One region of the Kurthia sp. 11kri321 genome, then DNA from elsewhere that is predicted to be linked to it. Evidence: riboswitches for the same ligand, from Rfam matches in the RefSeq annotation. Region 1 holds a riboswitch; the other holds the start of a gene.

Region 1 (4,220 bases):
ACAATAAGGATATTCAATAAGAATGGAGTGAATGATCGTGACAATCACTGTGTATCATTATCCAAAATGTACAACTTGTAAAAAAGCAATTGCTTGGTTAAAGGCAGAAGGCGTTGCATTTGATACAAAAGATCTTGTGACAGAAACACCAACAGCTGAAGAAATAAAAGAGATGCAAGAAAAAAGTGGTTTACCGCTTAAAAAATTCTTTAATACATCGGGTATGAAATATCGGGAGTTAGGATTAAAAGATCGTTTGGCAGAAATGTCAGAATCCGAACAATTAGAGTTATTAGCAAGCGATGGCATGTTGATTAAACGCCCAATTACGTACGATGGAGAGCGTGTCACAGTCGGCTTCAATGAAAATAAATTTATTGAAAATTGGAAAAAATAACTAAAATGACTTGTATTTGCAGAAAAAATATGTAACACTATAGATGAAATTAACATTACATATTTCATGGAGGGGTAAAAAAATGAGCATTCCAACTAATTTACGTTATTCAAAAGAGCATGAGTGGGTTTTACAAGAAGACGGTACAGTACGTATCGGTATTACAGAATTTGCACAATCTGAACTAGGTGACATCGTATTCGTTGAACTACCATCTGTAGGCGATGAATTAACAATCGATCAACCATTCGGTAGCGTTGAGTCTGTAAAAACAGTTTCTGAGCTATATGCACCACTTTCAGGTGAAGTAGTAGAAGTAAATGAGGAGTTAGAAGATAGCCCAGAGCTAGTAAACGAATCACCTTACGAAAAAGCTTGGATGGTTGTCGTAAAACCTTCTGACGCTGCACAACTAGAAGCTTTATTAACTGCTGAACAATATGAAGAAGTAGTCGCAGGTTAATAGCACCCCTTTCATGTAGGTGCGCGTTTTCATGCCGATTTGATTAGAAGACACTGATTTCAGTTGTCTTCTTTTTTTTATTTTTTGTAAAGTATGTAAAGTTTTTTCTATGCGCTTTTTTTATAAGCACTATTCCTACAAAAATATACCGAAAATATGGTATAAATAAAGTAAGAAAGAACAGAAAAAAGAATAAGGAATCAGATGGGATGGTGTGTATGAAGATTATTGAGAAAGTCCTCATTGTAGAAGGTAGACAAGATTGTTTACAGTTAAAGCCTATTTTGAATGAACCTGTTGAGATTGTCTGTACAAACGGAACCGTAAGTCCTCATCGTTTAGATGAACTATTACAACCTTATGAGAGTTGTGATTTTTATGCATTTTTCGATGCAGATGATATGGGCGAGAAACTTCGTAAGCTTGTACAACAAGAATATCCCAATACACATCATCTTTATACATTACCGCGTTACGGTGGTGTTGAACGCACGCCGCGTTATCATTTAGCAAAAGTGTTACAAGGAGCTAAATTTAAGATTAAGTCAGGTTACTTATTAGATAAAGGATGACAATAATGCAAGAATGGACACGTGAACAATGGGAAGAGCAAGTGAAGTCCCAAGAAAAAACAGCTTTTTACCTCTATACACCAATGTGTGGGACTTGCCAAGTTGCATCAAGAATGATGGATGTAACGGAGCAAGCAATCGAACATGTTTCAATGGGAAAAGCCAACTTAAATTATATGGAGCAATTAGCGTATGACTTTGAAATTGAAAGTGTACCTTGCCTTCTTATTACGCAAAATGGCGAGTTAGTAGAGAAAATTTATGCCTTTCAGTCAGTACCACATTTATTTGAAAAAATTTTAAAGAAGTATTGACCTTTCAATTTAGAAGTGATAAAGTATCTACAATAACTAAATGAACTTAATTCGTTGCTCTTATAAAGAGAGGTGGAGGGAAGTGCCCTATGAAGCCCGGCAACCATCACATTATGTGAAAAGGTGCCAATTCACGCAAGGACTGTATGGTCTTTGAGAGATGAGAGAACGGTTTAGCATATTTTATGATGTTTAAACCCTTCTGTTGTCTGACAGAAGGGGTTTTTTTATGAATAAAGTTCGAAAAAGGTGGGAAACAATTTGATTCAACTCAGCAATGTGACAAAACAATATAAAACTTCAAATGGTCCCCTCACAGCTGTCGATCAAGTAAACTTAACTATCCAAGATGGTGAAATCTTCGGTATTATCGGTTACAGTGGTGCTGGTAAGAGTACGATGATTCGTTTATTTAATGGCTTAGAGAAACCAACAAGTGGTTCTGTAATTGTAAATGGTGAAGATATTTCAAAAATTAAAGGCGCTAAACTTCGTGCAGCACGTCATAAAATTAGTATGGTATTCCAACATTTCAATCTACTTTGGTCAAGAACAGTAGAAGAGAATATCGCTTTTCCTTTAGAAATTGCAGGTATTGATTCAGCTGCGAAAAAGAAGAAAGTAGCTGAATTAATTGAACTTGTTGGGTTAACAGGACGCGAAAAGGCTTATCCATCACAATTATCAGGTGGTCAAAAACAACGTGTAGGGATTGCGCGTGCACTTGCAAATGACCCAGAAGTATTACTCTGTGATGAAGCTACATCAGCATTAGACCCTGAAACAACGGATTCAATTTTAGACTTATTACGCAGTGTAAATGAAAAACTCGGTATTACGATTATTTTAATTACACATGAGATGCACGTTATTCGTAAAATCTGTCATCGTGTAGCCGTAATGGAGCAAGGGAAAGTCGTAGAAGAAGGCGATGTTCTTCAAGTATTCGACGCACCACAAGCACCTGTTACACAACGATTCGTTCAACAAGTAACGAATACAGTAGGGCAACAAGAGTCGATTGAACAAATTAAAGAACAATACCAACATGGAAAGTTAATTAAATTATTCTTTGTCGGCTCAAAAACAGAGCAACCGATTATGACACAACTCATTCGTCAGTTTAATGTCGATGTAAATATTGTACATGGCAATATATCTCCGACAAAAAGTGGTCCATACGGTACGTTAATCGTACAACTTGCTGGAACAGATGAAGAAGTTGAAAAGGCAGTAGCTTATTTAACTGCTGAAGGAATTAAGTCGGAGGTGATGTCACATGAATAATGAGGCAACAGGATTATTCCCAAATGTTGATTGGGAAGGAATGTGGCAAGCCACGCTAGAAACACTTTATATGACAGGTGTTTCAACAATTATTACATTTATTTTAGGTCTAGTGCTAGGGATTATTTTATTCTTAACAGCACCGCACCAATTATGGGCGAATAAGGTTGTGAACTTTTTAACAGGAGCAATCGTGAATATTTTCCGTTCGATTCCGTTCGTTATTTTAGTTATCTTATTAATTCCATTTACAATTTTCTTAATGGGAACAATGCGTGGTGCAAATGCAGCATTACCAGCACTTATTATCGGTGCTGCACCATTCTATGCACGTATGGTATTGATTGCATTAAAAGAGATTGATCGTGGTGTGATTGAAGCAGCTCGTTCAATGGGAGCAACAACAGGAACAATCATTTGGAAAGTACTCATTCCAGAGTCTTTACCAGCGTTAATTTCAGGGATTACAGTGACGGCAGTTGCTTTAGTAGGTTATACAGCGATGGCGGGCATCATTGGTGCGGGTGGTCTAGGTTACCTAGCCTTCCAAGATGGTTTCCAACGTAGTCAAAACGACGTAACATTCGTCGCAACAGTATTGGTATTAGTTGTTGTATTCATCATTCAATTCATTGGAGATTTGATTACAGCAAAAATTGATAAACGATAAAGCAAAGAAAAGGGGAAATGAATCATGAAAACATCAAAAAAATTAGTAGCAGGTCTTTTAACAGCAGCACTAGCACTTAGTTTAGCAGCATGTGGTTCTTCAGAAAAATCAGGAGACGGCGATGAAAAAGTAATTAAAATCGGTGCTTCAAACGTACCACACGCTAAAATTCTTGAACAAGCAGAACCAATTCTTGAAAAAGAAGGCATTAAATTAGAAATCGAACCATACCAAGATTACATCTTACCGAATAAAGATTTAGATTCAAAAGATTTAGATGCGAACTTCTTCCAACACATTCCTTATTTAGAAGATCAAATCAAATCAAATGGTTATGATTTTGAAAGTGCTGGTGGCGTACACATCGAGCCAATCGGTATCTACTCTCAAAAGTATAAAAAATTAGAAGACCTTCCTAAAGGCGCGACAATTCTAGTATCAAACTCTGTAGCAGACCAAGGTCGTATTTTAACATTACTTGAAGCAAAAGGCTTAATCACGTTAAAAGACGGCGTTA
Region 2 (4,220 bases), 970 kb from region 1:
ACTATGTCGGTATTCCAGCAGCAGCGCAAATTATGAACTTTGTCGTTTTAACTGCTGTATTATCTTGTCTGAATTCAGCACTGTATGCAACATCTCGTATGTCTTTTGCTTTAGCAGAAGAAGGACAAGCACCGAAAATTTTCTTAAAGTTGAATAAGCGCGGCGCACCTGTTTATGCGATTTTAGCAAGTACATTCTTCTCGTATATTGCCGTAATTATGAATTATGTATCGCCAGAAGCGGTATTCATGTTCTTAGTCAATTCATGTTCAGCGATTACATTAATTATGTATTTCATCATTGCAGCTTCTCAGCTTGTTATGCGCCGTCGTGCGATTAAAGAGGGGACAGAACATGAACTTGTATTACGCATGTGGTTATTCCCGTATTTAACAATTGGTACGATGATTATGGTAGGAGGACTTGCTGTAGCGATGTTCTTCATTCCAAGTATGCGCTCTCAAATTCTCTTTACAGCAGTCATTGTAGCGGCAGTCATGCTTATGTATTACTTTACACAACGTAAAAAAGCACCTGTTGACCTGTTACAACCAGAACCTGAAACACCGCTTGAATAATAAAAAGTCTGAATCCTTATTGATGATGGGATTCAGACTTTTTCTGTTTATAAAGTTGCGAGTCTTGAAACAGCTTCTTGTAATAGTTTTTCATCTTGAACGAGTGCGATGCGTACATGGTTTCTACCCGATGCACCGAAGATCGAACCGGGTACAAGTACAACGCCTGTTTGTTCAATAACATGATAGACAAATTCTTTGTCATCCATCTGTTGTTGCGGATACTTCGCATAAACGAACATACCACCAGCAGATGGTGCGAGTTCCCAACCAATTGCTTCAAGACCTTCTGATAGTACACGATGACGTGTTGAAAAAATGATGCGCAGTTCATCTGTAATTGCTTCCGCATTGTCGAGTGCAACACATGCCGCATCTTGAATTGGGCGGAATGTACCATAATCAAGGTGTGATTTGAGTTCGCCCAATGTTTCAATGGTGGAAGCGTTTCCAACGATATACGCAATACGGGCACCTGCAAGGCTAAAACTCTTAGAAAGTGAATTAATCTCGACACCCACTTCTTTTGCACCGGGTACTTCTAAAAAGCTAAGCGGCTTTGTACCTTCAAAATAGAATTCTGAGTAGGCGGCATCGTGAATGACGATTAAGTTATGTTTTTTCGCAAAAGCAATCGCCTTTTCAAAGAATGCGATAGAAGGCATTGCTGGAACGGGATTCCCTGGAAGATTTAAAATGAGCATTTTCGCGCGTGCACAAATATCTTCTGGAATGGCATCAAAATCAGGTAAAAACTGATGTTCAGCTGTTAATGGCATCGCATACGCTTCACATTTTGCGAGGTGAATCCCTGCAGCATAAGCTACATAGGCAGGGTCCGTTGTGAGTACAATGTCTCCTGGATCACAAAATGCGAGCGGTAAGTGTACAAGTCCTTCCTGAGAACCCATCGTTTGAATGATCTCTGTTTGTGGATTTAGTTCAACACCACTACGACGTTGATAATAGTTGGCAACTGCTTCATGGAATCGCTCCGTTCCACCGAGTGTATAGCCATAACTATCAGCCTTTTCAGCTTGTTTTGCTAATTCTTCTCGCACAATTTGAGCAGGTGGTAAGTCAGGACTTCCCAAACTTAAATCAATAATTTTTGTGCCTGTTGCCGCTTTCTTTTTTGCAGCAGCTTTTAAACTACCGAAAATGGCTTTCGGAAATTGATTCATTAATGTTGAACGATGCATCGTCATCATGTTGTGTCACTCCTTTAATTCGCTTATTTCTTCTTTATTTTACCATATTGCATTTGACTAAAAACACTATTTACGTTTTTTAACGAGAGATTTTATTGAATTATCAGAAATGTTTGCTATTAAAGGATGGTTCTGCTATGATAGTTAATAATTCAATATTGTCTTATCAAGAGAAGCCGAGGGAATGGCCCGATGACGCTTCAGCAACCTCTGTTTAAAACAGAAAGGTGCTAATTCCTACAGAAGCTCCATTATGCTTCTGATAGATAAGAGTCGGATACATATGTGTAGCCTCATTCTTATCAAAGAGTGAGGTTTTTTTATATTAAAGGGGGAGTTTCATCATGCCAATCAATATACCAAGTGGGCTACCAGCAACTGAAATTTTAAAAGAGGAAAAGATTTTCATTATGGACGAAGTGCGTTCGACAAGCCAGAACATTCGTCCGTTAAATATTTTAATTTTTAACTTAATGCCTGAAAAAGAAAAGACCGAGTTACAACTACTACGTCTTTTAGGAAATACACCACTTCAAGTGAATGTTACGTTTTTAAATACGGCGACACATGAATCAAAAAATGTTAGTAAAAATCATTTAGAGTCATTTTATACGACGTTTGAACATGTAAAACACCGTAAATTTGACGGTATGATTATTACAGGAGCGCCAATTGAATTATTTGAATTCCATGAAGTTGATTTTTGGGATGAGATGGTCGAGATTATGGAATGGACGAAAACAAATGTCACGTCTGTTTTGAATATCTGTTGGGGCGCACAAGCGGCACTCTACTATCATTATGGTATTGGAAAATATACATTACCGTCAAAATGTTCGGGTGTGTTCGATCACATCGTGCATGATAGTACCGTTAAGTTAATTCGCGGATTTAATGATGTATATACAGCACCACATTCACGTAATACCTCTGTTTCAAGAGAGGCTATTTTAAACCATCCTGATTTAGAACTCGTGTCTGAATCAGACGAAGCAGGGGCATTTATTATCGTATCGCGTGATGAAAAACAAATTATGATTACAGGTCATTTAGAATATGATGCAGATACATTAAAGCAAGAATATGACCGTGATGTTGCAAAGGGCATCGAACCGCAAGTACCAAAACACTATTTCCCGAACGACGACCCAACGAAAAAACCGTTGAATCGTTGGCGTTCACACACGCATCTATTATTCTCCAATTGGTTGAATTACTATGTGTACCAAGAAACACCGTATGAATGGGAATAAACAGCAAACCATCTTTTTTCGTGTATATTCGAAAGAAGATGGTTTTATTATTGGACATGATATAATTCATAGTAGAGACGCTTTGATAAGAAATGAGGAAAGACAATGAAGAAAACAATTGGCATTTTAGCACATGTAGATGCAGGGAAGACCACCTTTTCAGAGCAATTACTTTTTCATACGAAAAGTATTCGCACCATTGGGCGTGTCGATCATCAAAATGCACATTTAGATTTGCATGAGATTGAACAACAGCGTGGCATTACCGTTTTTGCGGAACAGGCCACTTTTACATATCGAGAAAATGATTATACGGTGATTGATACACCAGGACATGTCGACTTCGCGGCAGAGATGGAGCGTTCGATTATGGCACTGGATGGGGCAATTCTTCTATTAAATGGAACAGACGGTGTACAGGGACATACAGAAACAGTTTATCGTTTACTAAGAAAATATCGTATTCCTACACTGTTTTTCGTTAATAAAATGGATTTAATTAGTGCCAATGCAGCAACAGTGACAGAAGAAATTCAACAAGAATTAATGGAATATGCACTACCATTTCATGACTGGGCAACAGGAATAGAAGAATTTGCAGGACGAGATGAGCAATATTTAGAAGACTATTTAGAAGAAAGTTTATCCGAAAGCGAATGGCAAAAAAGGCTTTCAAAAGCTTTCATGGTACAAGAACTTTCACCGATTTTATATGGCTCAGCATTAAAAGATGAAGGCATCGATTTTGCATTAGAAGTGCTAGATACATTGCTCCAGCCACAGCATAAATCGGGAGAGTTACAAGGAATGATTTATAAAATTCGTCACATTGAACAAAATCAACGTATGGCTTTTATAAAAATTCATCAAGGTTCGTTGAAAGTAAGAGACGATGTACGCTGTGGTGGGAATTGGTTTAAAATCACACAAATTCGTAAATATCACGGTAAAAAATTTGAGGAATTACAGCGAGCGGAAGCAGGTGATACGGTAGCGGTAATTGGTTTGAAAGAAGCAACAGTTGGTATGGGAGTAGGTGAATTTACGCCTTCTTATGAAATAGATTTGCGTCCAACGATGCGCACACAAATTGTTTATGAAGGCGCCTTACATCCAAAAGAGTTACTAGCATATTGTCGTTTGTTAGAAGCAGAAGATCCAGCACTTAGTGTGACATG

Evidence for each region. Region 1 has a riboswitch for S-adenosylmethionine ahead of ASO14_RS03340 (methionine ABC transporter ATP-binding protein). Riboswitches for the same ligand answer to the same signal wherever they lie in the genome.
Region 2: it holds a riboswitch for S-adenosylmethionine, as region 1 does, so the genes downstream of both, metA (homoserine O-acetyltransferase MetA) here and ASO14_RS03340 (methionine ABC transporter ATP-binding protein) in region 1, are expected to answer to the same signal.

Annotation. Positions count from the first base shown of each region.
Region 1 is NZ_CP013217.1:639,130-643,349, forward strand. It holds gene ASO14_RS03320 (arsenate reductase family protein) at 38-397, shown strand; gene gcvH (glycine cleavage system protein GcvH) at 480-860, shown strand; gene ASO14_RS03330 (toprim domain-containing protein) at 1,079-1,432, shown strand; gene ASO14_RS03335 (thioredoxin family protein) at 1,438-1,746, shown strand; SAM riboswitch class I at 1,804-1,913, shown strand; gene ASO14_RS03340 (methionine ABC transporter ATP-binding protein) at 2,008-3,033, shown strand; gene ASO14_RS03345 (methionine ABC transporter permease) at 3,026-3,703, shown strand; gene ASO14_RS03350 (MetQ/NlpA family ABC transporter substrate-binding protein) at 3,728-4,220, shown strand, end outside.
Region 2 is NZ_CP013217.1:1,607,957-1,612,176, reverse strand. It holds gene ASO14_RS08315 (amino acid permease) at 1-578, shown strand, start outside; gene ASO14_RS08310 (aminotransferase class I/II-fold pyridoxal phosphate-dependent enzyme) at 626-1,786, opposite strand; SAM riboswitch class I at 1,950-2,062, shown strand; gene metA (homoserine O-acetyltransferase MetA) at 2,134-3,042, shown strand; gene ASO14_RS08300 (elongation factor G) at 3,148-4,220, shown strand, end outside.